2 regions of the Proteiniborus sp. DW1 genome follow, and region 1 is predicted to be linked to the other one. Evidence: a T-box and tRNA genes for the amino acid it is inferred to sense, from the RefSeq annotation. Region 1 holds a T-box; the other holds one or more tRNA genes.
The links. A T-box is a leader RNA that pairs with one kind of tRNA and senses whether it is charged. The one in region 1 lies ahead of thrS (threonine--tRNA ligase), so its partner is inferred to be a tRNA-Thr.
Positions count from the first base shown of each region.

Region 2: it encodes a tRNA-Thr, which carries the amino acid that the T-box ahead of thrS (threonine--tRNA ligase) is inferred to sense. The anticodon was not compared.

Region 1 covers NZ_FMDO01000013.1:98,064-115,065, reverse strand. Annotated here, with positions in the region: gene DW1_RS03545 (anti-sigma factor domain-containing protein) at 77-1,153, opposite strand; gene sigI (RNA polymerase sigma-I factor) at 1,158-1,865, opposite strand; gene DW1_RS03535 (CAP domain-containing protein) at 2,095-2,841, shown strand; gene DW1_RS03530 (2-hydroxyacyl-CoA dehydratase) at 2,923-7,200, opposite strand; gene DW1_RS03525 (16S rRNA (uracil(1498)-N(3))-methyltransferase) at 7,351-8,055, opposite strand; gene thrS (threonine--tRNA ligase) at 8,360-10,273, opposite strand; T-box leader at 10,479-10,712, opposite strand; gene DW1_RS03515 (GNAT family N-acetyltransferase) at 10,813-11,238, opposite strand; gene DW1_RS03510 (hypothetical protein) at 11,330-11,854, opposite strand; gene DW1_RS15430 (hypothetical protein) at 12,051-12,206, opposite strand; gene DW1_RS03505 (hypothetical protein) at 12,215-12,751, opposite strand; gene DW1_RS15425 (hypothetical protein) at 12,843-12,983, opposite strand; gene DW1_RS03500 (MFS transporter) at 13,009-13,581, opposite strand; gene DW1_RS03495 (Nif3-like dinuclear metal center hexameric protein) at 13,783-14,556, opposite strand; gene DW1_RS03490 (hypothetical protein) at 14,687-15,037, opposite strand; gene DW1_RS03485 (tRNA-specific adenosine deaminase) at 14,964-15,395, opposite strand; gene DW1_RS15420 (hypothetical protein) at 15,634-15,771, opposite strand; gene DW1_RS03480 (GNAT family N-acetyltransferase) at 15,831-16,604, opposite strand; gene DW1_RS03475 (CPBP family intramembrane glutamic endopeptidase) at 16,676-16,996, opposite strand.
Region 2 covers NZ_FMDO01000058.1:43,069-60,070, reverse strand. Annotated here, with positions in the region: gene msrA (peptide-methionine (S)-S-oxide reductase MsrA) at 1-441, opposite strand, end outside; gene DW1_RS14550 (peptidase domain-containing ABC transporter) at 584-1,702, shown strand; gene DW1_RS14545 (site-2 protease family protein) at 1,883-2,662, shown strand; gene rpsF (30S ribosomal protein S6) at 2,835-3,119, shown strand; gene ssb (single-stranded DNA-binding protein) at 3,143-3,607, shown strand; gene rpsR (30S ribosomal protein S18) at 3,623-3,856, shown strand; gene DW1_RS14525 (MazG-like family protein) at 4,078-4,404, shown strand; gene DW1_RS14520 (DUF2232 domain-containing protein) at 4,415-5,362, shown strand; gene DW1_RS14515 (DHH family phosphoesterase) at 5,385-7,391, shown strand; gene rplI (50S ribosomal protein L9) at 7,391-7,840, shown strand; gene dnaB (replicative DNA helicase) at 7,920-9,263, shown strand; gene DW1_RS14500 (GNAT family N-acetyltransferase) at 9,305-9,883, shown strand; tRNA gene DW1_RS14495 (tRNA-Lys) at 10,352-10,427, shown strand; tRNA gene DW1_RS14490 (tRNA-Glu) at 10,433-10,507, shown strand; tRNA gene DW1_RS14485 (tRNA-Val) at 10,517-10,592, shown strand; tRNA gene DW1_RS14480 (tRNA-Asp) at 10,626-10,702, shown strand; tRNA gene DW1_RS14475 (tRNA-Thr) at 10,721-10,796, shown strand; gene DW1_RS14470 (ATP-binding protein) at 10,954-11,940, opposite strand; gene DW1_RS14465 (DnaD domain-containing protein) at 11,946-12,998, opposite strand; gene DW1_RS14460 (gluzincin family metallopeptidase) at 13,134-13,913, shown strand; gene DW1_RS14455 (M23 family metallopeptidase) at 14,092-15,630, shown strand; gene DW1_RS14450 (S8 family peptidase) at 15,671-17,002, opposite strand.

The sequences.
Region 1 (17,002 bases):
GCTGGGTGCACCGTGAAAAAAGCCCTAGCTTAGTGCAAGGGCTTAGTTTATGTGATTATTTTTTTGGATTATTTCTTTAATCGTTCTTCCCATTATTTTTTCTCTGCGTTTCTTTAGATTTATTATTTTTGTCCTTGTTAGCCTTATCCTGTTTATTATTATCCTTGCTCTTATTCTTTGAACTATTATTGAAATCGCCACTTGAATTGTTATCTTTACTTTTTTTACTTTCCGTATTTCCTTTTACCTTATCATTACTTATATTTCCTTTTCTATTGTTTTTTCTGTCTTCTAGCCTTTTTTTATCTTTATTATCATTTGATCTATTCTCTTTTTTCTTTTCCATTTTTCTAATGTTTTTTTCTATTTCTCTCTTCTCTTTTTCAATGTTTTTAATTTCTTTATCTAATTTCTTGTCTTCTTCTTTACTCTCTTTTTTACTTTCTTTCATAATATTCAATATTTCTTTAATTGACTTATCCTTAATCTCACTTGGTTCTATGTTTTTGTTTTCATTTACTGCTTTTTCTATTAACTTAGCCTTTCCAGGAGATGTGCTATCTTGTTTGGTTTCTTCGTAGGATTTCTTGTCGCTTTTTATAACTACTACCTCAGCTTCAATTGAAGAATCCTTTATGTGAGTATTTATTTCCTCTAATATTTTATTATCATCAATTTCATTTTTGCTTTCTGCTATAGTAACAAGTACTGCATTTTCGCTATTTTCTTTAATGTAATTTTCTCTAATGGCACTATCTATAACTTTGTTTACTACTACTTCAATAGGTTTGTTTTTATAATCCTTGACATGCGTCAGAATACTTTCTCCATCTTCATTAAGTCCTTTTATTCCAATAACTCTTTTATATAGATTATATGACAACTCTACCCTCGGATTGATATCCACATCTACATAACCGTAGACAGTATGATATCCAAATACGCCGTATCCACCTGACAAAAATAAAATAATCGCGGCTGCTATGGAGGCAACTCTCCTGAATACTCCAAGTTTATGATTAAAGCTACTTTTAACTTCTATCTCTTGTCCAATTTCTACTGGATTAATATAGTTCTTTATTTCTAAAAATTGACCATCAGTAGTCATTATAATAAGTCTATTTTTATCTTTTTCCATTACTATCCCTCGCAAAGTCTCACCTCCAGTTTATATATTCCTTTAGGTAAGGGTAATCCCCCTTCATCACTATTATTAGTGATATTATATATGTTCGACCTCTTTCAAGCTTTTTTCGATGTATTCCTGTTAGATTTTCAATTTCTTTTATCGGCAATCTTTTTTTATCTAACAACATATTAAGTAGCTCTTCATTTTCCATTATTAATCTTGCAACCTCTTTGTAAAGACTTCTTAGCTTCTCCTGCTTTGGAGATACCTTTACTAAATCAGAAAAATCAATTTGCCAATTATTCAGTTCATTTTTATATTGAAAGATTTCAAGTTTTATAGATTCATTTTCCTTTTCTTTCTCATATTCTTCCAATGCTCTTGCTGCTCCTATATCAATAGTACTTCCATCATGCTGTTGGCTAATCATTTCTAAGGAAATAACTTTGCCATCTTTTTTTGTTTTTCTATAGTAATCTATCATTCTTAAATTAATGACATGTTTTGCAAAGCTTAAGAACTTCCCTTTATTCTTATTAAAAGATTCTATGGATTCTTTAAATGCTAGCATCCCAATAGTCAGCTCGTCATCACGACCATATTCTAAAAACCGTCCAGTTCTTTTTTGAATTGTACTTGCTATAAAAGGCTTGTACTCTTCTATAAGTTTGTTCATTTCATCTGTATTTTTTTTTGCTTTCTCTACTCTATCTTCAAGAGAACTCTTAAAAAACATCAAGTCACCTCTTTTCTATATGGGCATCAATATATATTCGATAAATTGTAACTAATTATTAAGGTAATTTGTAGCGCTATTATATTGAGAGTTTATTTTCCTTTGATTATCAATTATACTATAGTTCTTCAAAATGATTATATTAAAGCTTATAAATAGATTGATTAGGAAACCTTTACCAATTATATATTTAAATTTAATTTCTAATAATAACAATGGAGGTGCTAAAATGCTTAAAAAAATATCTCTCGTAATTCTTTGCTTGTTATTGACGGTTTCATGCGCTAGGCAGCCACAAAGACCAGGCACTGAGGAAATGCTAAGAAACCAATCTTCAATAGATGGCATGAATACTGTTAAAACTGTTAGAACCACAGTAGATAATTGTGAGATAAGAAACGGTACTGATACTGAATCTGATGTAATACAAAGAGTTGATAAAGGGACCTTGCTTAATACGGTAGGTAAATCAGGAGATTGGTATGTCGTAAAAACAAAACATAATCAAATAGGAACAGTATCAGAAAATGATGTAGAGCCTGTAATAGACGATGTTAAAGATACTCCAATACAAGGTGTAGTTAGATTAACAGCTGAAGAACAGCAAATGGTAAATCTAGTAAACCAAGAAAGACAAAAAGCAAACCTTCAGCCTCTAACTGTAGATATGGATGTTGCTAGGGTAGCTAGAATAAAGGCTAAAGATATGGTGGACAATAATTATTTCAGTCATAACTCACCTACTTACGGAAGCCCTTTTGATATGTTAAAAAGTCATGGCATCAAATATTTACACGCTGGTGAAAACCTAGCAGGTAACCCTTCTGTTGAAAGCGCTCATCAAGCTCTAATGAATTCTGAAGGTCATGGAAAAAACATTCTAAATCCAAATTATACTCATATAGGCATCGGCACACAGAACAGTAATAGATATGGTAATATCATTGTAGAATTATTTATTAGTAAACCAAAATAAAAGTGAACAATCCAAATTTCATTTAGATAGACTCTAGATGATATGTTAGGGCTAGAAAGTTTTTTCCTTTCTAGCCTTATCTTAATGTGTTAAAGCCGCTTCTTGCTGATGCCCTTTTAATTCTATTTCTTTTTCAAGGTTTTTAAAAGCTACAGATAACATAAGTTTAATACGATTAAGCTGATTGACCTCACTAGCACCTGGGTCATAGTCAATGGCTGCTATGTTGGATTCAGGATAAGCTCTTCTTAGCTCTTTTATCATGCCTTTTCCAGTAATATGATTAGGAAGACAGGCAAATGGCTGTAAGCACACTATATTAGGTACTCCACTATTTATAAGCTCTACCATTTCTGCAGTTAAGAACCAACCTTCACCAGTTTGATTACATAAAGATAAGTGTTTTTCAGCTCCTTCTGCCAGTTCTTCTATAGATACAGGCGGTGTAAATCTTTTACTATTTGCTAATGCCTTTTTCATATCTTTTCTATAATATTCAATTGCTTCTATTGCAACTCCTGCAAATAATGAGCCCTTATATGAGCCAGATAATTCTCTATACTTTGTCTTGCTGTTAAATGCAGTATATAAAAAGAAGTCAGTTAAATCTGGCACTACTGCTTCTGCACCTTCTGATTCTAATATGCCTACTATATCATTATTAGCAGTAGGATGGAATTTGACTAGTATCTCTCCTACTACTCCCACCTTTGGTTTAATCATATCCTCATGGATTTCAAGGCTGTCAAAATCCTCTACTATACCATAAATATTTCTTATGAAGTCTTTTCTAGTGCCATTTTCCAAAGCATCCTTACATTTTTCTACCCAGTACTCATACAGCTTATTTGCAGAGCCAGGCACTTTTTCATAAGGTCTTACTTTATAGAGAACTCTCATGAGTAAATCTCCGTAAATCATCCCCATAAGTAGGTTGTTTAGTATAGGTATGGTTACTTTAAATCCTGGATTCTTTTCAAGTCCTCCAGCATTAAGTGATATAACAGGCACATGCCCCATACCTGCATCTTTTAGGGCCTTTCTTATAAAGGCAATGTAGTTTGTAGCTCTACATCCTCCTCCTGTTTGGGATATGATAACTGAAGTATTGTTTAAGTCATATTTCCCAGACTTCAAAGCCTCCATTATCTGTCCTACGGTTATAATGGAAGGATAACAAGCATCATTGTGAACATATCTAAGCCCCTCATCTATGGCTTTTTTATCTACTGATGGCAATATTTCAATATTATATCCGGCTTTCCTAAATCCAGTTTGTAAAAACTGAAAATGTATAGGCGACATCTGCGGAGACAGAATAGTGTGGGTTTTCTTCATTTTCTCTGTGAAAATAACTCTTTTTTGAATGCCATAAAGCTCTACTGGCTCAAAGTTTCGCTTTTCTCTTTCTGCTATGGCTGCCATTAGGGAACGTATACGTATCCTAACAGCACCTAGATTATTTATTTCATCTATCTTAATTACAGTATAAATTTTACCGAACCGCTCTAGTATTTCCTGTACTTGGTCAGTAGTTACAGCGTCTAATCCACAGCCAAATGAGTTTAGCTGAACTAGCTCTATGTCATTCCGCTTGGCTACATATGTGGCCGCTCTATACATTCTTGAATGATATACCCATTGATCTACAACTCTAATAGGTCTCTCTACCTCTGCTAAATGACATATTGAATCCTCTGAAATAACTGCAAATCCATAGGATTTAATCATCTCTGGTATTCCGTGGTTTATCTCTGGGTCAATATGGTATGGACGACCAGCCAATAGTATACCTTTTATATTATTCCTCTCTATATAGGCAATTGCTTCTTCGCCTTTTTTCCTAACATCTGCTTTGTATTTTTCTAGCTCCATATATGCCTTATCTACAGCATTAGAAATTTCACTTTTGCTTAGTCCTTCTTTAGCCAACTTTTCATATATCCTTTTCTTAAGTCTATTTGAATCATCTATAGGTAAAAATGGGTGATAGAATGTAATTTCATCTTCTCTTAACTCTTCTATATTTGCATTTATAGTCTCTGGATAAGATGTAACTATAGGACAATTATAGTGATTACCTGCTGTTTCGTCCTCAATTACATTATGAGCTATACAAGGATAGAAAATCTTCTTAATTCCCTTCTTCAATAAATCAATAACATGTCCATGGACCATCTTACCAGGATAGCATACTGATTCTGATGGTATAGTCTCCATTCCCAGTTCATAAATCTTTTTAGAGGAGCGACCTGACAATACTACTCTATATCCTAGCTCCGTAAAGAATGTAAACCAGAAAGGATAATCCTCATATATATTTAATACTCTAGGTATACCAATAGTACCTCTTTTTGCTTCTTCAACCTTTAAAGGCTTATAGTGGCTAAAGAGTCTCTTGTATTTATATTCATAAAGATTAGGTATGTCATTTTCTACTTTTTCAATACCTGCTCCTCTTTCACACCTATTTCCTGATATATACTCACGACCATCAGAAAAATGATTTATTGTTAACAGGCAATTGTTGCCACATAATCCACATCGTCTCATTGATATCTCCGACGTGAAGTCCTTTAATTCATCCTTCATTAGTAGTTTAGTTTCATAGCCTTCCCTATATTTTTCCTTTGCAACTATCGCAGCTCCAAAGGCTCCCATTATTCCTGCTATGTCAGGTCTAACTACTTCTCGATCCACTATAATTTCCATAGCCCTTAAGACTGCTTCATTGTAGAAGGTTCCACCTTGAACCACTATTTTCTCCCCAAGCTCCTCAACACTTCTAAGCCTAATAACCTTGTATAGTGCGTTCTTGATTACAGAAATAGATATTCCTGCCGATATATCACTAACATCAGCACCTTCTTTTTGGGCCTGCTTAACCTTCGAATTCATAAATACTGTACAACGAGTTCCTAAATCTACAGGATTCTTAGAGCTTAAGCCAGCTTTCGCAAAGTCCTTAACCTCCATATTAAGTGAGTTTGCAAAGGTTTCTATGAATGAACCGCAACCAGAAGAACATGCTTCATTGAGCATAATAGAATCTATTACACCATCATGAATCTTTAAGCTCTTCATATCTTGTCCACCTATGTCTAGGACAAAGTCTACTCCTGGAAGAAAGAATTCTGCTGCCTTGTAATGAGCTACAGTTTCTATTTCTCCAATATCTATTCTTAGGGCAGATTTTATCAAATGCTCTCCGTAGCCTGTAACTGCTGAATTTACTATTTTTATATCATCATTTAGCTTATTATATAAGTCTTTTAATGCATCCATTGTAGATTGTAGAGGACTTCCCATGTTGCTTCCATAAAAGGAATATAATAGCCCTCCCTCTTCATCTATTAATGCAACCTTAGTAGTTGTAGAACCTGCATCTATGCCTAAGTAAGCTTTTCCCTTATAGTCTTCTATAGGTACTCTCTTAACCTTGTGTTTATTATGTCTTTCTTTAAATTCAATATATTCATTTTCATCCTTAAATAATGGCATAAGCTTATTTTCTTCATCTGTATCAATTCTATTTATATCAGGTACCCTTTCATATAGACATTCAAAGGGGATTGGTTCCTCGCTTCTCGAAGATAAGGCTGCTCCTAATGCCACATAATATTGTGAATCATCAGGAAATATTATATTATCCTCTTCTAAATTTAACGTCTCAATAAATCTCTTTCGAAGCTCTGACATAAAATACAGAGGACCGCCTAAAAAAGCTACATTTCCTCTTATGGGCTTTCCCTGAGCTAATCCACTTATAGTTTGGTTTACTACTGCTTGTAATACTGATGCTGCAATATCTTCCTTAGCAGCTCCTTCATTTAATAGAGGTTGAATATCAGTTTTAGCAAAAACACCACATCTAGATGCTACTGGATATATTGTCCTATATTCTTTAGCGAGATTGTTTAGTCCTTCTGCATCTGTTTGCAAAAGGGCAGCCATTTGATCAATAAATGCTCCAGTTCCGCCAGCACAAGTACCATTCATTCTTTGCTCAACGGAATCTCCTAAATATGTTATCTTAGCATCTTCACCACCTAATTCTATTGCAACATCTGTATAAGGTATATATCTTTCGATAGTATTGGTGCAAGCTATAACTTCTTGTATGAATGACACGTCCAATTTTTTAGAAATAGATAGGCCTCCCGAACCAGTAATCATCATTGTAATTCTATTTCTTTCTAGAATTGACTTTGCATCTTCAAACATGGAAATAACTGTATTTTTAATATCTGAAAAATGTCTTAAATATTTTTTGTATAGAATATTAGTCATCTCGTCTAATATAACCATCTTTACTGTAGTTGAACCTACATCTAGTCCAACATTTAGCACACTATTCATTTTACTTTCCCCTCCAAGTAACATGCGAAGTAAGTTTGCAAAAAAATTACAACAATACAATTATATTTAAAAGACTATAATAATATAGCTTGTATTGCTTAAATTTATATCATAGATACTAGATTCACTACTAGCCTTCAGAATAGCAGGCTAAAGTCTACCTAATATTACTGGGATTGCTGTCTCTACTCTTAATATTCTATTGCCCAAGCTGACTACTTCAAAGCCTTGCTTCTTAAACATATCGATTTCATAGGGAATAAATCCTCCCTCTGGCCCTATAGCCAAAGTAACGGGCTCTTTTATGTTCCTTGGACATTCTTTATCTGCAATAGGATGTGCTACTATTGCCCTTGTACCTTTAACAATATCTGGTATGCGGTCTTCTACAAAGGGCTTAAAAAGCTTAACTACTTCTATTTCTGGAAGTATCGTATCTTTGCCTTGTTCTAGTCCCAATATCATATTTTCAAATAAGTTTTCTTCCTCTAAAACTGGACTACTCCAAAAGCTCTTTTCAACTCTCCAAGTTTTTATAATATATATCTTCTTTATGCCCATAGTAGTCACATCTTGAATTATTCTTTTTAAGGCTTTTGGTCTTGGCATAGCTAAAACTAATTGTATATTTAATGGTGGCGGGCTAAATTCTGTCAATTCTACTTCCATTTCCAATACTTCCTCATTAAGTTTTGTTATCAGGCCCTTTCCCATTTTATTATTTAATAGACCTACTCTTAGGCTATCTCCTAATTTAGCTCTATGAATAGTTAATACATGTCTTAATCTCCTGTCCACTAATCTAACTTTATTTTCTGTAACAAAATCTTCTTGAAATAAGAGTATTAGGTTCATTTAACAATCCTTCCTTCATTTTTATGACGAGTTCCTACCTATATATATCACAATATATTACATTTTATCACTTAATGCAAATGTAGACAATATATATCCAAAATATGAGAATTAGTGTACAAAATCAGTATCAAGTATAGCACAAACAATCTCTGTATTCCCAGTACCTTCTGATAAATTTTTGCAAAAATAGTCTAATATTTATATCAATTACTAATTTCAACATATAAAAATCTAAGTGTTTTAAATTTGCATGCATAAGCATAAAAAGCGACCTTTCGGTCGCTTTTACTTATATATTTTGTTATTTTACCTTTTCTTCTATTTCTTTCACTATTTTCTCATTAAATTCTTCCACTGCCATTTGACCAATATCTCCTTGGTCTCTTACTCTAACAGATACTAGGTCATTTTCTGCTTCTTTTTCTCCTACTATTAGCATATAAGGAGTTTTAGCAAGTTGTGCTTCTCTTATTTTAAATCCTATTTTCTCTGCTCTAGCATCTACTTCTACCCTTACACCTTTTTCTTGAAGTCTCTTTTGAATACCATATGCGTATTCATTGTATTTATCTGATATTGGTAATATATCTACTTGTACTGGTGATAGCCATACAGGGAATTTTCCTGCATAATGCTCTATCAACACTCCAATAAATCTTTCCATACTTCCTAATATAGTTCTATGAATCATGACTGGTCTATGCTTTTCGTTGTCTTGACCTATATATGTTAAATCAAATCTTTCTGGCATCTGGAAGTCTAATTGGATAGTTGCACATTGCCAAGTACGTCCTAAACTGTCTTCCAGATGGAAGTCTATCTTAGGACCATAGAATGCTCCATCACCTTCATTGATTATATAGTCTATACCTTTTTCTTCTAGTGCTTCTCTTAGGTTATTTGTAGCTCTTTCCCACTGTTCTTCAGTACCCATAGAATTTTCTGGTCTTGTAGAAAGTTCTACATGATATTTAAATCCAAATACTTGATACATATAGTCAGCTAAATCTATTACATTGATTAGCTCTTCCTTTACCTGCTCTGGTAGCATAAACAGGTGAGCATCATCTTGAACAAATGTTCTAACTCTCATAAGCCCATGTAATGCTCCAGCTAGCTCATGGCGATGTACTTGACCTAATTCAGCCCATCTAAGTGGCAAGTCTCTGTAGCTAAACATTTTAGATTTATATACTAGCATTGAGCCTGGGCAGTTCATAGGCTTAATGGCATATTGTCCTTCGTCAATTGTTGTAAAATACATGTTTTCTTTGTAATGGTCCCAGTGTCCTGATTGATGCCATAATTGCTCATTTAACACAAGTGGAGTTTTAATTTCTCCATAGCCTCTTTTAACATGCTCTTTTTTCCAAAAGTCCTGTATAGTATTCCACAATACCATTCCCTTTGGATGGAAGAATGGAAATCCTGGTCCCTCTCCATGCATACTAAATAAATCTAGTTCCTTACCTAGCCTTCTGTGGTCTCTTTTCTTTGCTTCTTCAAGGAATTCTAGATATGCATCTAGGTCTTTTTGCTTCTCGTAAGATGTTCCATATATTCTCTGAAGCATAGGTCTCTTTTCATCGCCTCTCCAGTAAGCTCCTGCTATGCTTGTTAGCTTAACAGCCTTTACCTTTTTAGTACTTGGCAGATGGGGTCCTCTACATAAGTCTATGAATTCACCTTGTTGGTAAAATGAAATCTCTGAATCTTCTGGCAGGTCTTCTATAAGCTCTACTTTATAAGTTTCTCCAAATTTCTTTACAAAATCTAGGGCTTGATCTCTCGGAAGCACATACTTTTTAAGCTCCAAATCTTCCTTAGCTATTTTAGCCATTTCTTTTTCTAATATTTCTAAATCCTCCGGCGTAAACCTGTGTTCCACATCTATATCATAATAGAATCCATCTTTAATTGCAGGACCTATGGCTAGCTTTGCGTCTGGAAAATGTCTTTTTACAGCCTGAGCTAACATATGAGCACTTGTGTGCCAAAATATTTCACGTCCACCTTCGTCTTCGAACTTCAGTAGCTGTACATCTGCATCTTCGTAAATTTCATCATTTAGTCCAAGTAAGCTTCCATTTGCTTTTGCTCCTAAAACCACCCTTGCTAATCCTTCACTTATGTCTTTTGCTATATCTATGACTTTTATTCCACTATCGTATTGTCTAACTGAGCCATCTGGCAATGTAATATTTATTTTTGACATTTTATAACCTCCTTTAATCTTTTTCTTATATCACTCCGAACGTTAGAGAAAGGTCCTGCTTTAGCAATAGCTTGGCGGCAGTTTAATGATAGAATAGCAATTGTTTAGCTACTTTTGCAAAACGAGATATTCTTCACTTCATTCAGAATGATACGAAATACTTTTTGCAATTAAATATAAAAAACTCCCGCTCCTAGAATTGTTATCTAGGGGCGAGAGCTATGTTCCCACGGTACCACCCTAATTAGAATCTTTAAAAAGCTTAAAGATTCCACTCAAGTGATTGTAACGTAATCAACGGAAATCCTTACCCAGTAAACTGGTTTCAGATACAACTCAAGGGTAGTTTTCAATTAGACTAATCTAGGGTCGCTTTCAGCCACGGCTTCCCCTCTCTTTAGACCGTTTACTAATTTACTCGTCCTATCATTGCTTTACATTTTATATTGTATTATTTAATATATTATATTTTTATTTTAATATTATGTCAAGGATATTTTCTGCACCAATTTGCTGTATAAGTTTTGCAGCCCTAACAGTTACAAGTTTTTTTTCATGAAATACCTTGTATGATTTATGGGGCAATCGCTAAGTTCACCAAAGATCTCATATCCCTGCTTAATATAGAAATCTTTTGCTTGGAAGTCAAATGTGTCCAAATGGACTAAATAGCAGCCCTGCTCTTTCGCTACATTTTCAACTTCTTTCAAAAGTATTGATCCATATCCTTCTTTTCTATACTCTTCTTTAACCCATAGTATATCTATATATAGACACTTCCAACAATATAATAAGCCAATTATACCTGCAATTATATTTCCCTCATCATCTTTCATTACTCTATTAATTGAGATAAAAGATGGTTCTTGTAAAAATGGTACTTTCTCTGAGTTATATTTTATTATTTCATCATCAATATAATTTAATTCTTCTCTTGTACCCTTCTCAATTGTATAGTTAATCATTTTTCACCCCTATTGTCCAAATTATTTACATAGAACTTCTTTGACCTATCAAAATAAAATACTGTACTGTAACAACTATTGCTAGCCTCTCCTATTTTAAAATAAAATCAGTCATCTTCGTTTCTTCCCATTCAACTCCTTTAGGTGAAATATTAGAATACAAAGTTATTGAACCATTTTCAGCAATAGCAACCTTTAGATGAAAATTCATTTCTTTTGGTTGTAAATATTCATCATACATTTGTTGATAGTTTTCATGGCCACTTTCCTTTGCTTCTTTAATATATCCCACTGTATCTGGATCTTTATCAAAGTTCTTATGTATTAATGTATATAAAAAAGTAGCTTCAACATTTCCATTCACAATTTCTTCTTTATAGTCTGATATATGAAACTCTAACAACTCGTAGTATGGAGAAAAAGCTTTTCGACATTCTTCTTCCATATATGCACTTATCTTATCATAGTTTGATTCATTATTTGATTCTTCTGCTTCAATAGAAGTCTCAATATCATTTATAAGATCATCCTTTTCTTTTTGTAGGCTCGTATCTTTACATGCTGTAACTCCAAATACTATAAACATTGTAAAGATAATCATTATAAACTTTCTCATTTAATAATCCTCCCTTATTATCTATTAAAATCTTATATTTCTTTTAGAGCTCCTTTGTTTTCATCCATAAATAACACCATCTCAATATAATAATCTATATATAGCTCATTCAAGATATAGTGAAATGGAAATTTTTTAGACACAGAATTCTCTTTTCTATAAAATTTCCTTATTATCAGCTGTATTATATATGATGCTATATGTCCTTAGTCATTATATTCTTATTGATTTCTCGGATTATAACTTCATCATTAAAATAGCTAGTTATAGCTTTAATTGCAAAAACTCTATGGTCAATTCCTGTCAAAAACATTATTCTACTCCCTTTATTCCTGTTAATAATATTTATCATATTATTACTTAAATGAGCATCTCTTTCTCTGTAGAAATTGCTAAGCTTCTCGTAAGGTGTGTCTTTAAACATAAATTATATAGTATATCAACTGCTGTGTCGTACTTTCCGTTATTACATTCTTCAGCAGTATGGTTTATAATCAAAGGCACTCTAATTTTATCAATTACATCAATCATATTTTTTTCTCTTTTGTATTCCTTTGTTGAATAAAATTCCTTTTCTAATATTTTGATATCAAGTGCTTCAAAGTATTTTTCAGGTATTAGATTACCTTCTATACTTTCCCCTAGCCAATCAAAGCCATAGATTTTACAACTATCTCCATACCTAAACTTTGCCTCTATCATTTCATAAGGATAATACTTTTCAAGATATTCTCTAGGCTGCAAAATATCTTCCTCTCTTATCTCAACTCCTATAACATCTGGCCTAAAACTATCTATAATTGAAAATACATCATCATAACTATAATACTTGTTGTCCTTATGCATTCCATGAATAGTTCCCAATATCATAAGCTCTGTTTTTTCTGTATTACTCATAATAATCTCCTTCCATCAAATACTAAGAAGCCTTGCAGTTTGTCTGCTTCTTCTGAAGATATACTGGAAAGACACTTGATTAAACAAGAATTTATCTGTCTAATTTGTTTATTTTTGGATTGTGTTTAAATATCATACTCAATAGAATACCTGTCATTCCTACAATTATAAATAAAAATGCCATTCCTGAACCTCTTCCTATACCAACTATCTTTCCAATGGTTTGTTGCATAAAAGCCGATTTCAACATCAGTGGTTCAAATACTTTGTCTGATAATATACCTCCTAATAGATATCCTAATAGCTAATACAGCTTGCAGACCTTTCAAAGAAATAATTGTTGTTGCAAAAATAGGTGTAAAAATTCTAAGAATAGAATCAGATAAAGACTGTAAACCACTGGCTCTGCTGTACTGATCCTTTGGTACAATTAGTGTAACAGCTACATTAGAGGCTGGTGATTGAAAAGCGTTCATCAATCCTAATAGGCTGTTAATGATATATAAATGCCACAATTGCAACAGACTTGAGTATTTTAGTATTAATACACATAAAGTACATATGGCTGCAATAGCATCAGAAATAAGCATTACAGCTTTTTTGTTCCATTTGTCAATAAATATACCAGCAAAAACACTTACCAATATATATGGTAAATAAGTACATACTGAAAGCAAAGATATTGACATTACAGTTCCATTTTTTTGATATGCCCAAATAATCAATGCAAAGCTTGTCATCGAACTACCAAGCTGAGAAATTGATTGGCTTCCTAGTAAAACCAAAAAATATCTTAAATCATTTATGATTTTCTTATTAATTTTTTCCATTTTGACTTTGCTCCTTCACTAGTTATTAGATACTTTGGTGAATGCAAAGTCTATGTATTTAGACGATTTTATTTACTCCATACAGGCAATCGTCTTTACTAGACCTTGCATGGAGCATAATCTCTGTGGGCATCTTTATTATATATAACATATTTAACTCTCTCCTTCTCTGAAGCCGGAAGACCCTCATGTATATGCCATTTATCGATTATAGGATTCTATATTGGCTTCATAATGTTCTTCATTGAGTTTCACTATTTCTAGTTCTTTTATACTCTCTTTCAACCTCAATGCTAGACCTTCAATTCCAAAGATTTCAGTGAAAGTATGACTTCCAATGATAAGATTTATCCCTTTAAACTTAGCATATTGAATCAAGTACAAATTAACTTCACCTGTAATGTATACATCACACTTGTTTTCTACTGACTCCTTAAGACAAGTTGTTGTACCTCCATTACCACAGACTAAGCCAACTCGCTTCACCTTTTCCTTATTAAATTGCCAATATTTCACTGGTTCTTCAAGCAGCTCTTCAATTTTTTTTACAAATTCATAAAACTCAATTTCTTCATCATATTCAGCAACTCTACCAAAATATAAGCCTTCCCACTCATGAGTTTTATTAATATCTGTAAAATTTAATTTTCTCAATAAGCTATCGTTGGTTCCAAAGTCGCAATCATCAAGGGGCAGGTGATTATAGTAGTGACTAATACCATGCTCTGCTAGTTTTTCTACACAGGCCTCTTTTAATCCATAGATTTCATCCCACGCATCATGGTGAGTGATCATCATATCAACTCCATGAATTCTTGCCTCCTCTATAGTTTCAAGGGTTAAGTTAACACAATACCCTAACTTTTTAACTGCTTTATTTGCATGATATGTGAGCCCAGACTCATTAAAATAAATTTCCTTATTCGTTACATTAAAAAGACCATTGATTCTTTCAACAATATGTATAGCATCCATATTCTACCACCCCAGCTTCTTTATATTTTGCATGTTCTTGAATTCTCTAGTCTAGTTAAATCTCAGATCCTTATAGTACCCTAATGATAAATTAGATTTTATCATTTTCAATAAATCTCATATCACTGAGTTACAGTTTAATCGCTCTTGTTGCAATTGATGTATAGATAAATTTATCCAATGCTGTTCCACCTGTATCCTCATAAAAGCCAACAATAGCAAATCCTGCATCTATTTGTCCTTGTATCTGGTCAGTTAATGTGTGCCCGAATATATAACCATCTTCCTTGCATACCCTTGCAACTGCTTCATCATCTAAATTCTCTAAATCAGAATATGGAATTTTATGTTTTACTACAAAATTTCCTTTCTCCAGCTCACCAAGATGAAAAATGAATTGAAGTGGATTACCAAAACCAGCAATTAAAACACCATTCTTTTTTAAAACTCTTGCACATTCTTTCCAAATCAGAAGCCCCACCTAAAGGGTTAATTTCTAAAAACCTTTGAAATAAATCTCTACTCTCTTCTTTTAGAATCCCACCATGTACTTTAAGGAGTTTAAATATTGATGCTGTATGGTAATCACTCCAAGTTTTTTCTGTCCAAACTGCTCCACCATCAGTAGGAGATTGTAGTGAATAATATATTTCACCTATAAAAGAATGTATCGCAGCACCAAAACACATCATACAGGGTTCTAAGTTCGTAAATAATTGCATTTCCTTTCTAGCCTTATAAGGATACTTCAGTTTATCCATTTCCCATATTGCTTGCAGCTCTGCATGTACCAAATATCGTCCATCTTTTTTCTCCGTAGTATATGCCCTGGCAACAATCTAATCTCCATGAAAGATAATAGCAGCAATAGGTATCTCACCTTGCTCCATCCCCTCTTCAGCCAAGCTTAAAACTAACCTCATTTTTTCCTCTACTGTCACTATACTCACTCTCCTATGCTATGAAATAGCTCTCTTCACTTTTCTACTTGGTAAAATTACATTTAATATTTCTACTATTCATTTGATTTTATGACTTGTTAAAAATATTGCTTAGCTAATGTTAGTACTAAGATTATTAATTTTCATCTAGTATTTTTTTCATCACTGGATCTATACCATTTATATAATCTTCAAAGGTATTCTCAACTTCAATATCTGGATAGATTGAATCAGTATCTACATCTCTATGTTGAAAATACTTAGTTGATACCATACTGATAAACCCGAATTAGGTAAATTAAATGCTCTAACTTCTCCATAATGATATTGATATTAAAAGTTAAATATTAGCTCCCTTTTCTCACCAACTTTGATCATTCCACATTTTTTATACATTTCTTTGGCTGTATCATCATTATCAGTGATTAAATATACTACTTCAGCACCCTGGGCCCTAGCAATTAAGATCATCTCTTTCAAAATAGTTGTTCCAAATCCCTTTCGTTGCATTTCAGGAGCCACATCAAAATCCTCAATCTTTGCCACCTCATCATTCAGAAACAAGTCACAATGACCAATTATTTCACCATTAAAATAGCATAAATAACTATCAACTAAGCCTTCTGCTAGGTACACCCTACTTCTCCTCTCGAATCTTCTCCTAATGAAAGATTTTCCGAGGTCTTCTCCATTAACTCTAATATCAAATTCCAAAGCCTTATCTACTTGTTCATCATTCAATTTTCTAATAGTGCAATCTTGCCTAACATTTAATTTATCTAATTGCTCCATTTGAAACTGATAATAATCATATATTGTTACTTCCCAATTTGATTGCTTATTGTAATCATTTACACTTTCATTCTCAAAATCAAATTGTAGGTTAAGAAAGTTTTTCCCCTTTTTCCTAGCTTCTTCAATTTCTTTTTCTACAAAGTCACAAAATTCTTTTCCTGAGATTGGCTGTTTCAAGTAAGTCAAATTGTGTGAATACATATCCGGTATGATATCATCGCTAAATCTTATTATGTTGCCCTCATCATTAAAATCTGAAAAACATTTTAAATATTCTAATTCTGTATCTATTATTCTACTAAGAGTATTCATTTTTCCCCCTATTGTCATTTTTTAACTATGTGCGCAATCATTGTACTATTGCAAAATAATCGCTAATCCTGCTAGGCACTTATGAATTCAAATATGTATCCTAAACCTACTAAAATAACATTTGAAACACTATGCATTATTATTGGATATATGACACTGTTACTTTCTTGATATGCTTTCCCATAGGCTATCCCTAGAACAAAGCAGTATATCAGTTGAAAGTAATTCATACTTATTGAAAATGGATTGATAGTCCACTTAATATGTGCAACTGAGAATAATACAGCTGCTACAATAACCTCATAAGAAATATTCAATTTAGTAAAATTTCTCCCCTTATTACTGCCACTCCAAAATGTGAGTATCCCAATAGTTAAAGCACGAAATAAAATTTCTTC
Region 2 (17,002 bases), on a different contig from region 1:
ATTTTTCTTTAAGTATTTTTGATGATATTCTTCTGCACTATAGAAGCAGTTCAAAGGCTCTACCTCTGTCACTATTTTTTTGTCATATTTTTTTTGCTCTTTTTCTAATGATTTTTCTATAATAGGTAAGTCTGCATCGTCTATATAGTATATTCCTGTTCTGTATTGATGACCTACATCTCCACCCTGTTTATTGATAGATGTAGGATCTATCACCTTCCAAAATTTGTCTAGCAACTCTTCTAATGAAATGATATTTTCGTCATATCTGACTATGCAAGCCTCTGCATGGCCTGTGTTTCCCTTACATACATCCTCATAGCTAGGATTATGAGTTGTACCATTTGCATAACCAACTCTAGTCTCTATTATCCCATCTATTCTAGACATATATTCTTCTACACCCCAAAAGCATCCTCCTGCCAATATGATTTCCTTCATTAGTAGGCACCTCCAACTTGAATATCTTTATGATTATATAATCCTATTATACACGATAATCTCTATAAAATATAAATTTTTATTTCTAAAAGAAGTTTTTTAATCGATACTAGTGGAAATAACTCTGGATAGGTTATACTAAATAGGACAGGTTTTCTCCGAACATGATATAATAATATTAGGAGGAGAAAAAGTTTTTATAGATAAATGGTTGAAAAGCTATGATGTTGAACTGAGATCTAGTAAGCACATAAATATCATTCAGATAATAGCAGATGCTATAACTTCAGCTATTAGAACAGTAATCCCAATATCAGTTTTATTGCTAGGGGCTAAAATGGTTCAGCAAGATATTATATCAATAGGAGTTTTATTTGCATTTAACTCTGTATCAGGAGCTTTTGTAGATCCAATTATTAGCATTGGTCAGAATGTTTCTACTATTGTTGCACTAGATGTTTATTTTAAGAGGATTAAGGATGTAATTAATAGTACACCAGAGCAAGTTGAGCTGGAAAACAATGAAAGATTTGTGTTAAATAGTATTGAATTAAGAAATATATCTTATAAATATAATATGTTTGGAAATAACATAATAGAGGACATAGATATGTATATAGAAAGAGGACAAAGTGTTGCTTTTGTTGGCCTATCTGGGTCTGGGAAAAGTACTATTTTAAAACTATTATTGGGAATTTATAAGGTTTCTTCTGGAAAGATACTATATAATGGAATTGATATAAATGATATGGATGTAAGAAGCTTAAGATCTTCTGCAGGTGTGGTACTACAAGAATCCAAACTATTTACTGGAACAATTAGAGACAATATTGTAATGAATCGTGATGTTACAGAAGAGGAACTTATATCTGCATGTAAAAAAGCCCTTATATTTGATGATATAATGAATACACCTTTGAAATTTGACACTATAGTTTCTGAGCAAGGTATGAATTTTTCTGGTGGACAAAGACAGCGTATATTAATTGCACGTGCTCTTGTCAATAATCCTTCTATGATTATTTTTGATGAAGCTACAAGCAATTTAGATAATTTAATAGAAAAAGCTATTTATGAAAATCTTAATGAGCTAGATTGTATAAAAATAATAGTAGCTCATAGACTATCTACTATCAAAAATGTTGATAAAATAGTATGTATACACAATTCAAGAGTAGTAGAAGTTGGTAATCACGACGAGCTTATGAGTAGAAAGGGTTTTTACTACTATCTATATGAGAACGAGGAGAAAAACAAATAAATGAAGTAAATATAAGCAGGCTACCAAGTATAAAGAGCCTTATTACATTGTAATGTGCAAAAACGGTGACTCTTTTCCATAGGAGCTTGGGTAAACTTATATCATTAGCTATATTGACTAGAAGCCCATCACTCCTTAAGTGGTGGGCAGTTTATTTATATTAATATTGGGAGTGATGAAATGATAAGTATAATTAGGCATATAGCTTATGCATTGTTTATAATAATTGGCTCTTATTTACTGTGGTACTTTTCTATTATCATACATGAAGTTGGGCATCTGATAGCAGCTCTCATTAATGGACACAGATTTATTTCAATCACTGTAGGTCCTGTTAAGATATATAGAGCTGAGAAAGGACTAAAAATTTCTTTTTTTAAGGAATGGAATGGGCTTTGCCAAACTGTACCAGAAAAAGATGTGATTATGGACTCAGAAAAGTTAAACAGAGTCACTAGAAAAGTAATTTTAGCTGGTCCAATATCTAATGTTATTTTTGTTTTACTACTATTTATATTAATATTTGTGTTTTTTGGAAATAGTCGAATGTTACCAATTATTTTATCACTGACACTTGCGCCATTAGTTTTTACAATTTATTCTTTTAAAATTGAATTTGATGGTGGATGGTCTGATATTGCAGTATATTCTATGCTAAAAAGCAAAACAAAAAAAGAAGTTATGGAAGCCTGTTTAAGAATTCATTATCTAGTGCTTAGTATAGACTCAGTTGATGAACTAGAGAGGGGCACAAGTATTAAAAACATAAATTCTAGTGATATAGATTTATTATTAAGTTCTGGTGATGTTAGATTTGAATACTTGGCATTATGGTATGCATATGAATATTATAAGGCTATTGGCAATATAGCTAAAGCAGAAGAAATGAAAGGAAAGCAATCATTATTACATGATAAAGTAAATGAATTGGCTAGAAGCAGTTTAATGATACATGATTAATATTAAAGATATGAAAAATAGTTATCTAAATCTGTTGTTAGAAAGAAAAATGATGTTTATGATAATTTTTATTGTATTTATACATAATAAGTGATATAATACTGTGATGTAGTATGTTATCCTTGCTCTATTAAATAGATAGGGCCGTTTAGTCCAAAAGGAGGTGAAACACATGAGAAAATATGAAATTGTTTTAATCTTTGCACCAAATATGGAAGAAGAAGCAAGAAATACTCTTGTTGAAAGATTCAAAGGTATAGTTGAGACAAATGGTACAGTTGATAATGTTGATGTATGGGGAAGCAGAAAGCTTGCTTATGAAATCAATGATTTTCAAGAAGGTTACTATGTACTATTAAATATCACTTCTGGTGCAGATGTTGTAGATGAAGTAGACAGAATTGCTAAAATTACAGACAATGTAATTAGACACATGATAATTAGAGAAGATGAATAATAGAGCCGTATGGGGGTGTAATTGTGAATAGTGTAGTACTCATTGGAAGATTGACAAGAGACCCTGAACTGAGATATCTGTCTACTGGAATGGCAGTTTCTAGATTTAGCATAGCGGTGGATAAAGACTTATCGAGAGAAAAAAAGCAGGAATTTGAGAGTAAAGGACAACCTACGGCAGACTTTATAAATATAGTAGTTTGGGGAAAACAGGCTGAAAACTGTGCAAACTATTTAGTTAAGGGCAGACTTGTAGCAATTCAAGGACGTATTCAAACAGGAAGCTATACAGCTCAAGATGGAACTAAGAGATATACTACAGATGTAGTAGCTGATAGAGTTCAATTCCTTGAATGGGGAGAAGCTAGACAAGGTAGCCAAAGTCAAAATAGAGAATTTAATCAAAACTTTAATCAGAGCAGAGATTTCGGTATGGATATAGATATGGATGGATTCCATCCTACGGACGATGATGATATTCCATTCTAGAAGGAGGGAAAGAGAATGGCACAACCAGGAAGAAAATTTAGAACTAAGAAGAGAGTTTGCAGTTTCTGTGTTGATAATGCTACTAGCATAAGCTATAAAGATGTAAATAAGCTTAAGAAATATGTTACTGAAAGAGGAAAGATACTTCCTAGAAGAATTTCAGGAAACTGTGCTTTACATCAAAGACAGTTAACTCGTGCTATAAAAAGAGCAAGACAAGTTGCACTTTTACCATATACAGCAGACTAATTTTAAATTTAAATAGTATAGAAGAGAGGTATATTATATAATATGTAGTATATCTCTTTTGTTTTTTTTATGACCTAACCCGATTTCCTGAAATACTCATATACTCACTCAATTGACATAGATAATGCTTTTGCATAAAAAATTACTTTATGGATTATAATGCATAAAAAAATAGTTAAAGGGTCAATGGTTTGGTATAATGTATAGAGGGGGGATTAACTATGTCATTAAATGACAAGAATATTGATGTGACAAAAAATATAAAGGTAATAGAGTGGCTTAAAAGCGAGCTTCTTATGGCTGTTGCTTCCTTATATGATCTTCTAGTAAGGGGTATTCAAAATAGTCACGATGCAGTTCTTGATGCAATATCAAATGTAATATTTGTAACATACTTACTTGGAAAAAGACTCGGTGTATCCTATGAAAGCATAGATACAAAAGTAGAAGAAAAAGCTAAATTGGCTCTTTTAGAGGAACATAAAATTGAGAAGTGGTATGGAGACATAGGTAGTTTATTGGAGCATTTAAAGAGAAAAAGAGTTTGAGGTGAATAAATTGAACTTAGGAGAAAAAACAACCCGGATTGCAGAGACTGCTATTATAACAACAATTATGACATTGATTATAATTTTTGGGTATAGTATAGTTCCTATAATCATATTTTTTTATCCTGTACCTTTTATAATTCTTGGAGTAAGGCATAAGACAAGATACAATATATATTCAATAGTATGCTCTAGCATACTAATCGGAGTACTCACTGATATATTTACTGGGATTCTAATATTTTTAGCATTTGGGTTGATTTCTATAGTACTAACCTATATGATAAATAATAAGTATAAACCACAGCAAATATTAATTTGTGGAGCCATGGCTGCCATAGTAACTATACTAATATCAATAGCAATTATGGGGTATGTGACAGGTGTTAGCTTCTTATCCGAGATTAATGCTACTTTGACGGAATCTCTGAGGATTCAGCTAGACATACTAAAAGAAATGCAGCTTTCTACATATGAAATGTCTGTAATAAAAGATATGTTAATAGCAACAGTAGAGACTATAATAATAATGATACCTGCAATTATAATAATTTCTTCTGTTTTCATTGTATATCTGAACTATTGGATGTCTACTGCAATACTTAAAAGATTAGGCTATAAATCAGTTGAAATACCTAGATTTATGCACTTTAGGCTTCCTAATAATGCTATAATGGGTTCTTTAGTCATAATAGGAGCAGCTTTAGTATTTAGATATATGAAAATTTTATATTATGAGACAATATTTATTAATACGATAATTTTAATATCCTTTGTTTTTTTCATTCAAGGATTGTCAGTTGTGGTTTTCTTGATGAATAAGAGAAAGATGCATAAGATTGTAAAGGCCATAATTATTTTTCTAATAATTATAAATGTTCCACTGAGTTTAATAATTTCACTCATAGGATTCCTAGATGCAGGGCTGGATTTTAGAAAATTGAAAAGAGTGGAATAAACTCCTTAGGGGAGGAAAAGTTATGTCAAATAAAAGAATATTTAATATTCTAGTTCCAGATTCAAAGCTCTATTTGCTAATAATTGGAGTTCTAATAGTTATTATTGCTTTCTATGAACCGAGGATTGCTGCAATAGGAGTGTTACTATTAGGATATCTAATATATTATCATTGGAAAAACATCCATCTTAAGAAACTAGAATGGACAAAGTATATAGAGAGCTTGACTACTGGACTAGATACAGCTACAAAATATGCTATAATAAACTTGCCAATACCTCTTGTAATGGTGGAAACTGATGGTACAATTACTTGGTATAATACAAAATTCCTTCAGATAGCTGACTCAGAAAAGCTCCTAGATGAAAACATTAAGGATATTATGCTAGGATTTAACATAGACAGTATTCTGAATAGGAAAGAAGACACACCTATAGAAGTATCTATTAAGGACAAATATTATAAGGTTCTGTATAATGTTGTTCAGAAAGGCAAAAGCAGAGAAAATAGAGAAGAATATATTATAATGCTATATTGGATAGATAATACAGGTTTTACGACATTAAAGACTAAGTACAATGATGAAAAGGTTAATGTAGGTATAATTCAAATAGATAATTATGACGATGTCAGAAACAACACAGATGAAGCCAGTAGACCTATAGTGTTTGTTGAGGTAGATAAAATTCTTAACTCACTAGCTTCTAGAGTAGGCGGGTTTATTAGAAAATATGAAAATGACAAATATTTATTGGTTTTTGAAAATAAATATTTAGAAATTCTAGAAGCTAAGAAATTTGAAGTTCTTGATAGTGTAAGGGAAGTAGACTTAGGTAACGGAATACCTGTAACACTAAGCATAGGTATAGGAGTAAATGGTAAAAGTCTTAGTCAACAATTTGAATATGCAAATGCTGCCCTCGACATAGCTTTAGGTAGGGGTGGGGACCAAGCAGTTGTAAAAAGAATAGATAAATTAAGTTTTTATGGAGGAAAGAGTAAGGCCGTTGAGAAAAGGACTAAAGTAAAAGCAAGGGTAATATCTCATGCTTTAAGACAGCTTATTGACCAATCGGAAAAAGTTTTTATTATGGGACATAAGAATGGAGATATGGATAGCTTTGGAGCTTCTATAGGGATATATAGGGCTGTTAAAAATAGAGATAAGCAAGCCTATATAGTTTTAAGCGGAGTAAATCCATCTATAAAAAATATTTTTGATAGACTAAAAACAGAACATCCAGAGTATTTAGAAGATATTATAACGCCAGAGCAAGCTAGAAATTTAGCAGACAAAGAATCTCTGTGTGTTTTAGTAGATAACCATAGACCAAGCTATGCCGAAGCACCTCATCTTCTGGAAATAATTGATAAGGTTGTGCTTATAGACCACCATAGAAGAGGGGCAGACTTTATTGAGGACCCAGTATTATCTTATCTTGAACCATATGCATCCTCTACATGTGAGTTAGTTACAGAGATACTTAATTATATGGGAGAAAAGATAAGTATCAATAAGTTTGAGGCAGAAGCTCTTTTGGCAGGTATCACTGTAGATACTAAAAACTTTACTTTCCAGACAGGAGTAAGGACATTTGAAGCTGCATCCTTTCTAAGGAGGGCAGGAGCTGATACTACTTCTGTGAGACAACTTTTCAAGGATGATATAAATACATTTATTACAAAAGCTGAGGTAGTAAAAGAAGCTAAAATAATAGACGATAAAATAGCCATATCTAAACTAAGAAAAGAAAGCAAGGATTCTGTTCTCATAGCTGCTGAGTCAGCAAATGACCTTCTCAATATAAATGGAGTAATGGCATCTTTTGTTTTAGTTGTCAGTGATGGAAGAATACACATTAGTGGAAGGTCCCTAGGTGATATTAGTGTACAACTTATACTAGAAAAGCTAGGTGGCGGTGGTCATTTAGCGGTGGCTGGAGCCCAGCTAGATAATGTGGATATAGATGAAGCAGAAGAAATGCTAAAAGAAGCAATAAGAGAATATTTTGAGGAAGGTGAAAAATAATGAAGGTTATTTTACTTCAAGATGTAAAAGGACTAGGCAAAAAAGGAGAAATAGTTAACGCAAAGGATGGATATGCAAGAAACTTTTTATTTCCTAAAAATCTTGCTAAGGAAGCAACAGAGGGAAATGTGAAAGTATTAGAAGAACAAAAAGCTGCAAAGAGAATTAAAGAGGAAGAGGAGCTTGCTAAAGCTAAAGAACTAGCAGAAAAGATATCAGAATTGACTGTAGAGTTAAAAGGAAAATCAGGTGAAAATGGGAAGCTATTTGGTTCCATAACAACAAAAGATGTATCAGATGCACTTAAAAAGCAACATAATATAGACATAGATAAAAGAAAAATGGACATTGAAGGTGGGAACATAAAGACTATAGGAACTACCATAGTAGATGTAAAGGTATATCCTAATGTTTCAGCAAAATTGAAGGTAAAAGTAACAGAGGAATAGACTAGACATTACAAGATACTTGATGCACTTACTCATCTAGTATCTTGTGTTCGTTATACACAGTTAAAGAGGTGATAGTATGTCAACCGAAATGCAAGCATTAGGCAGAGTACCTCCTCATAGCATTGAAGGTGAACAGTCAGTATTAGGTTCAATGATACTTGATAAAAATGCAATAATAGCAGCTACAGAGATATTAAAGCCTAGCGATTTTTATAAGGAAGCTCATAGGGAAATATATGAGGCAATTTTAGAAATCTATAATAGAGATGAGCCAGTAGATTTAATAACTTTGTCTGATGAGCTTAAAAAAAGGAATACCTTAGATGCTGTAGGAGGAATTTTATATCTTGCAGATTTATCTGAGGCTATTTCTACTACTGCCAACATAAGATTTTATTGTGAAATAGTTGAAGAAAAATCAATACTAAGAAGACTCATTAGTGCTTCTAATGATATTATAGCAAAGGGATATGAAGCAGATGAAGATATAAATGTAATCATAGACGCAGCAGAGAAAAAAATATTTGAGATTACTCAAAAAAGAAGTAGTGAAGGGTTGGATCCTATAAAAGAAGTGCTTCTTGAAAGTTTCTCTAGAATTGAGCAAATGGCATTAAATAAGAGTGATTTGACTGGGCTTACAACAGGTTTTATAGATTTGGATCAAAAGACATCAGGCCTCCAAAAATCTGACCTTGTCCTTGTCGCAGCTAGACCATCTATGGGTAAGACTGCCTTTTCCGTTAATCTTTCAGTTAATGCTGCATTAAAAGGAAATGCATCGGTAGCCATATTTAGTCTTGAGATGTCAAAAGAACAGTTGGTACAGCGTATGTTAAGTTCTGAATCTCATGTGGAACTACAGAAGATAATAAATGGTAGACTAGATGAAGAAGATTGGCCAAAGCTTTTAAGGGCCATGGGACCACTGTCTCAAGCTAAAATATTTATTGATGATACACCAGGTATTACTTTAATGGAAATGAAGGCTAAGTGCAGGAGACTTAAGATGGAGAAGGGTTTAGACCTTATAATGATAGATTACTTGCAGCTAATGTCAGGTGAAGGAAGAAATGAAAATAGGCAGCAAGAAATTTCAGCTATTTCAAGAGGATTAAAAGGGTTGGCTAAGGAGATGGATTGTCCAGTAATAGCCCTATCACAGCTATCTCGTGCACCTGAAATTAGGGCTGATCATAGACCTATACTTTCAGATCTTCGTGAATCTGGAGCCATAGAGCAGGATGCTGATATTGTAATGTTTCTATATAGAGATGATTATTATCACCCTGATTCTGAAAAGAAAAATATTGGGGAAGTTATTATAGCAAAACATCGTAATGGACCTACAGGTACTGTAGAGCTAGTATTTATGGGAGAATACACCAAGTTTTTAAATTTAGAAAAACCGAGACAATAGAAAATTGTGAAACCACACTCTAAAATCAGGGGGAGAGGCTAGTGTGTGAAGTAAGAGGAAATAGGGTTAAGGTAAGGTTGCTGACATATGAAGATGTGCTTGAGATGAGAAACTGGGGTAAGCATGATGATCCATTATTTAAGGACTATAATTTTCCGAATTTTAGTGATGATGAGGTTAGAAGCTGGTTTAATTATAGGACTTCTAGAAAAAATACTAGATGTTTTTCAGTTTTAGATGAGGAAGATAGAATGATAGGCTATATAAATATAAGGAACATCAAAAAGATAATGAGAGCTGCTAGACTTGGCATAGTATTTAATCCTGATGTACTGAATAGAGGATATGGTTCTGACGCATTAATGGCCGTATTAGGTTATTATTTTGATGTTATGAAAATGAATACCTTGTATTTAGATGTGGCTAAATTTAATAAGCGTGCAATAAGATGCTATGAAAAATGTGGATTCAAAATAACACGAGAGTACCAATCAAAGCACTCAAACCTTATGGAGCAAGCATACGATGAGAAAAGTCATGTATGGAATGAAGAGTATTTTACAATCAAAAATAATATAGTTTATTGTAAATACTATGAGATGAAGGTTCAAAAAAGGTAATCTATATATGTCTTATCCACATAATAGTATCGAACATTTGTGCATATGTCTGTTAGTATGTGGATAAGTCAATTGATTTTTTTAAAAAACTGTGGATAAAAATAGGTTTGGCGCATAAGCTAAACCTATTTTTATAAGGAATAGAAAAGTTTTACTCTGTAATTCTTATAACCAAGAGCCTTCTATTAATGAGCTTCAATAAAAGTCTTTTTGATTTATAAAAATTTGATGGATAATTTTTTGTAGTTATTTTTATAGCAGATATTAAAGCCTTGCTTAGGTGTTATTATTTAAAGAACCTGATCTTATATTCTCCAAGAATAGCTTACTTAGTTTTATATCATCTTTATAAAAGCGTATTTAGACTGTATATATTTTGGGACATATTACCTTTTAAAAATTATAAAAAAACTGTTGACATTGGTTGTCCTATGCTGTAATATATTAAGAGTAGTCCAAAAAAGACTTGACCCATTAGCTCAGTCGGTAGAGCACCTGACTTTTAATCAGGGTGTCCCGCGTTCGAGTCGCGGATGGGTCACCATTAATGGCCCTATGGTCAAGCGGTTAAGACATCGCCCTTTCACGGCGGTAACCCGGGTTCGAATCCCGGTAGGGTCACCATAAAATAATGGGCGCATAGCTCAGCTGGGAGAGCACCTGCCTTACAAGCAGGGGGTCATAGGTTCGAGCCCTATTGCGCCCACCATTATACTGCAAAGCAATAAATTAATTACTACCTGGCCTGGTAGTTCAGTTGGTTAGAATGCCAGCCTGTCACGCTGGAGGTCGAGGGTTCGAGTCCCTTCCAGGTCGCCATTTTAAAGTAAGGAATATGCTGGCGTAGCTCAATTGGCAGAGCAACTGACTTGTAATCAGTAGGTTGAGGGTTCAATTCCTTTCGCCAGCTCCATATAAAAAGGCTGTTTTGATTGTTAGAATCGGGACGGCTTTTTTCATATTTATAGAGCGAGTATATACAAATCTAAAGCTTTAAACACAAAAATAGCAAGATGGCTCTATCTTGCTATTTTGTGTTTAAGCTATTGTTTTTGAAATTATTATTTATCCTAAGCTTCCCATCTTAGATCAGGTCCATAAAATTTAAGTGGAGTAAATTTTCCAAAGACTCTAGAGAATGTCCTATTATCATAGGTTTCTGCTATTTCCATTAAGGAAAGATTAGTAGAGATAATAGTCTTATTCCTTCTAAAAAGCCTGGAATTTATGATATTAAATATTTCCGTATTAGTGAAAGTATTTGTAAGTTCAGTCCCTAGATCATCAATTATTAAGAGGTCAGCATCAAACAATAAATTATAATTATTATCGTCCATATCAACTTGTGAGCCTTTCCTAAACCTATGCTCTTCGATTATTTCTAAAATTTTAAAAGCAGTTTGATATATTACTATTTTTCCTCTATCTAATAGAGCTTTTGCTATACAGTTGCACATAAACGTTTTACCCAAGCCTGTGGTGCCATAAAAAAGCAAATTCTCTTCATTATCCTCGTCAAAGTTAATACAAAAACCTTCACATATATTTAGTATATTTAACATGTTTTCTCTAGGAGAATACTCTTCACCTTCAAAGGGCTCAGTTGAAAATATGTTGATGTCAAATGTCTTAAAGTTTTCTTTTTCAAGGACATGTTGAACCCCAGACATTTTATAAGCTTTATTTATAAGCTCTTGTGTGAGACAATTGCATTTTGAGCCATTTTTTAAAAAACCAGTATCATTACAGGAATTGCATGTATAATTAATGTCTAAGTACTCTAAAGGAATATTGTTTTCAGTCATAAGTATGGCTTTTTCTCTTTTTAACTTCTCCATTTCCGTCTTTATTTTATCCAAGCTTTCTTCATAAGACTGCGAGTTTTGAAGCATGGCAGTGGCTATTAATATTCCAGTTTTAGATATTTCAGTATCTATTTCTCTTAATCTTGGAATTTTGTTATATACTTCTTCTTGTCTAAGTTTTTGCTGAAATAGCGCATTTTCTCTTCGTTTTTCATATTCTCTTAATATTTCCTTTATGTATGACTTATCCATAATAATCATCCTCTTCTTTTTCTTGCAATAGCTTCTAACTCTTCAGGAGTATATTTTGCAGTTCTTTGTTCTGCAGTATGGAATCTAGTTTTAGCTTTAGCACCTCTTGGTGAAGCAGTACTATTGGAGCTTTGATAATTAGGAGGTTGAGGCTTATCTTTCACTGCAATATCATCTACTGAGGATATTCCTTTCTCTTTCCATTTAGATAATATCCCGTCTATGTAATTAACACTTGGATTTGCAGTTTTTTTTGTATTTTCACAGGCCTTTAGTATGACTTCCATAGTAAACTTCCATTCATCAAACCATTTATCTATTACTTTCATCTCTGCTTCACTTGGAGTCCTACTGCTAAATCCTAATGATTTCATTATTCTATCATAGCTATAAAATCTCTCATCCTGAGTTTTTGAATGCTTTTCAAGCATATCAAGATTTGTAATTCCCATATCATACCAGTTTCTTACTATACCCTCAACATAGTTAATATTTCTTTTACCTTTTTGTTCCACAGCATAAAAGAATGCTTTAACTATTACTTCAGGACTCATATTGTAGTTATATAGCCATTCTAGGACTTTTCTTTTTTCATTTGGAACAAGCTGACGTCTTACTATATAGTCAATAGAAGTAAACATTTCATTAATACTTGGAATTTTATTAGATTCAACCAAATCCTCTGCAGTACATGTATAGATAGAAGTGTTATTTTTTATAGAATTTGCTTGAGACTTTAATACATAATTGTTTTTAATATATAGTTGCTTTAAATTTAAAAACTCAACCTTATAATCATATTCATCTGCATCCTCCTTTTTATGCTTTACAATGATTCCCTTTTGTTCCCAGAAGTCCCATGCTTTTAATACATCAGTCAAAGGAATATTTAATTGTCTAGATATACTTTCGTTGTTTACACAGAGTTTCTCGTCATCATCCTTAGCATATTTATATCCTAATAAATAAACTTTTACATACGTACCGTCTGCCATAGGCATATAGTCATTTATAAAAATATTCTCTATAGGAGTATCACCAAAATCTAAATCAGTCACTTCTAAAAAGAAGGACATACATATCACCTACCAATCAACTTATTACATACAAATATTATATCATACCTTTGGTCATATTTCTTATAGAGTAAAATATATTAATAACAGGACAACAAAAATACTAGGAGGTAAATAATGAAATATTTAATAAAAAAGATTATAATTAAAATTCTCTTGCTCCTCTTAGTAGCAGCCGTACCTATAGCTTTATATATTTTCATAGAAGATGATGTCCAATTGACATGGAATATAAACACTATTAAAGAAATGAACAAATATACTATTAAAGCAGAGTTCTTCCCAGCGCAGGAGAAGCTATCTGTGTTAGAAAATATAGAGTATATAAACAAGACTAACAAAAGTATAGATAAGCTATTTTTTCATCTTAATGAGATAATTATGCTCGAAAATGTAAAATATCAAGATGTTGGAGAAAAATCGTCCAATAAAGAGGAAAAACTACTTACTAAAATAGGAGTGATAGAATATGTGAAAGTGAGAAACAAAAAAGCTAGCTATAAAATAGTGGGAAAAAACAACAGTTTATTAATGGTTAATTTAGATAAAGAGTTAGAGGAAGGAAATAAATTAGATATTGAAATAAAGTATGAAATGGATATCTCTCATTTAGCGCATATTTCAAAGGAAGGAACAACTAAATATATATTAAGGAACTGGTATCCTATTGCAGCAGAATATAATAATGGATGGAAGCTTGAAACCACATATAAAAAAAATAAACCTGATGATGTAACTAATTATTATTTAGCTAATATAATAGTTCCAGAAGGAGTTAAGGTAGAAGCATTAGGTAGATTAATCGAAAAAGTAAAGGTTAAAGGTAAGTATAACTTTAAATTTCAAGGTCAGGATACCTTAGGTTTTAACGTTAATATTATATCGACAAAAAATTAGATAATAATATGTATAATAGAGTATAAAAGAGTAGCAATATGAAAAAAATAACAAAAATATGGACTTTAAATAAGGGTTGTCAAATGATAAAAATATGATATAATCTAGTTGTGCGAAAAATTACAATCCTGTTACAAAAGGATTACTGTTATATTACAGGATGGAAGGGAGCTAGATCATGAAGGGCTCGAAAGAAAATCGAACCAAGAGTTTATTAAATATCAAACTAACTCAAATTAAGAAATTTATTACTGAGAAAGCTTCTAGTGTTAAGAAAATAAATATTGAAATACCAAAAGATAAATTTAAAAGGTTTAAAAACTTGAAGTTTGATAAGAACATTTTAAACGCAAGAACTGGCATAATTGCAGTAGTTGCCATTTTATTTCTTACCTTTTCTGTAGTTAAGTTTTATCAATATCAAAAGGAAGTAGAGCATGAAATTGCTACAAGAGCATTTAACGTTAAGCTTGGAAACATAGATATTGGAGTCGTTAGAGATAAACAGGATGTATTAGATATATATGATTCTATACATAAGAGTTTGGTAAAAGAACAAGGACTTGATGTAGTCATAAAAGAAAAATTATCCTTTGAAGAAGTTCATGCAGAAAATGAAGAACTGACTAATAAGACTAGTATTAAAAATAAAATCAAGTCAAATATAACGTTTAATGTTGTTGCATATGCAATTAATATAAATGGAGAAGATTTTTCATATCTAAAATCTGAATCCATTGCAAAGGAAATAATTGAAGAGATTAAAAAGCCTTATCTTCAGATTGCAGAGCAGGAAGGCTCAAAAATTGAGGAGATAAAAATAGTTGAAGATGTAAAGATAGTGGAAAGAGAAGTACCAGTTTCTAAAATTGAAGACCCTGATAAAGTTCTTGAACTACTTCAGAAAGGAACCGATGAAGAAAAAATTCATGTAGTTGAGAAAGGCGAAAATTACTGGACGATAGCAAAGAAATATAATATAAGTGTAAAAGAACTAGAAATGGCTAACCCGGGTAAGAATTCAGAATTAGTACATCCAGGTGATGAACTAAGCTTAATAGTGCCCAAGCCTTTTTTAACAGTAGCAACATACGAAGAAAAAACTTATACTGAAAATATAAAATTTGAAACCCAATATGAATACAGTGACAATATGTACAAGGACCAACAGTCTGTAAAGAAAAAAGGAGTAGAAGGTAAAAGCGAAATAGTAGCTAAAGTGGAAAAACATAATGGAATAGAAGTGGCTAAGGAAATAATTAAAGAAACTATATTATCCCAGCCAGTTGCACAAATAGTAATTAAGGGAACTAAGAACCCGCCTCCTAAGCAGGGAACAGGAAGCTTCCAAATGCCTACTAGAGGTACTCTTACATCTAGATTTGGAAGTAGATGGGGAAGAGCCCATACAGGTATAGACCTTGCTGCTAGGACAGGTACTGCAATATATGCAGCCGATGGAGGAACTGTAACATTTTCAGGATCTAATGGTAGCTATGGATATATGGTCGAGATAGATCATGGTGGAGGATTTACCACTAGATATGCTCACTGTAGTAAGATATATGTGAAAAAAGGAGAAAAGGTGTATAAGGGTCAACATATAGCTGCTGTAGGTAATACAGGCAGAAGCACTGGACCTCATCTACACTTTGAAGTTAGGAAAAACGGAGTAGCTCAAGATCCATATAAATATTTAGGTAAAAATTATCAATAGAGTATAGCAAAGCCCACATCTGTGGGCTTTATTATTTTTACTATTTATCACTAATTGCTAGAATCAATAAGATTAGAACTAGGATTATTATAATATCATTAAAGGAGTTTGATGACGCTACCTTCTTCTCCTTCTTAGGGGGTAGCGGCGATATGGGAAAACGTGGTCTAAGTGGTGGTGTAGTTTTAGGAGGCTGACTTTCTTCAGCTTTAAACAGTTTTCTTAAGTCTATGATTCCAGCTCCTTGATTTTCTTGCTTATCCTTTAAGTCATTACATGAATTCATGAACATGGCTTTTACTTGACTTGGAGTCAAATTATTATATTTGCTATATAGAAGAGCTGCGGAACCTGATACTAAAGGAGTAGCCATGGAAGTACCGCTTGATGTAACATATCCATCGGCTGACTTATTAGATAAAGACATTATACTTACTCCAGGAGCCACTACATCAGGTTTTTTTAACCCTTCCTTTGTGGGACCTCGACTTGAAAAGTTAGCAATTGTATCATCACTGGGATCAGCAGTTCTCTTATCATCTACAGCCCCTACTGTGATTACATTGGGACTATTTCCAGGAGATAAAATAGTTTTAGCTGAAGGGCCACTATTTCCTGCTGCCACTATTACAGTAAGACCGGCTTTAGTAGCTGCTTCAACTGCTCTTACTAAAGGGTCTGAACTTATGGCATTGTTTGCTGGACTTCCAAGTGAAAGGTTTAAAACTTTCGTATCATATTGATCCTTAGTCTTAACAACCCATTCTATAGCTGATACTATATCAGAAGTATTTCCGCTTCCGCTTTCATCTAGAGCTTTTACAGCTAAAATATTGGCACTAGGAGCTATACCCATATATTTTCTGTTTGAAGAAAAACCGTTTGAAGCGATTATTCCAGCAACATGTGTTCCATGACCATTGTCATCATAGGGTGCTGTTTTATTGTTTACAAAGTCCTTAAATCCAATAATTCTATTTTTTGGTTTTGTTAGATCATTGTGAGGTGCCACGCCTGTATCTATTACTGCTACAGTCACACCTTCACCTGTTAAGCCTATTTCACGAGGAAAACTGCCTCCTATGGAAGCATTGGCGATGTCTAGTAGAGCAAATACCTTTGAATCATAGCTTATATATTCAATGCTTGGGTCTTTAGATAATCTATCTATTTCACCCATATGCATATTTAATGCAATGGCATCAACTAAAGGAAGGTTTCTTTTAATTTTACCCTCCATATTATGAGCCAAGTTATTTAGCTTATCCTTATGGTTTTCTCTGACTCTAACTATAACAGGAAGCTCTTCATTAGATAGGGTTTGTAGTTTTGCACTTAAAACAGGGCATATTTTTGAATTCATTCTTCTCAT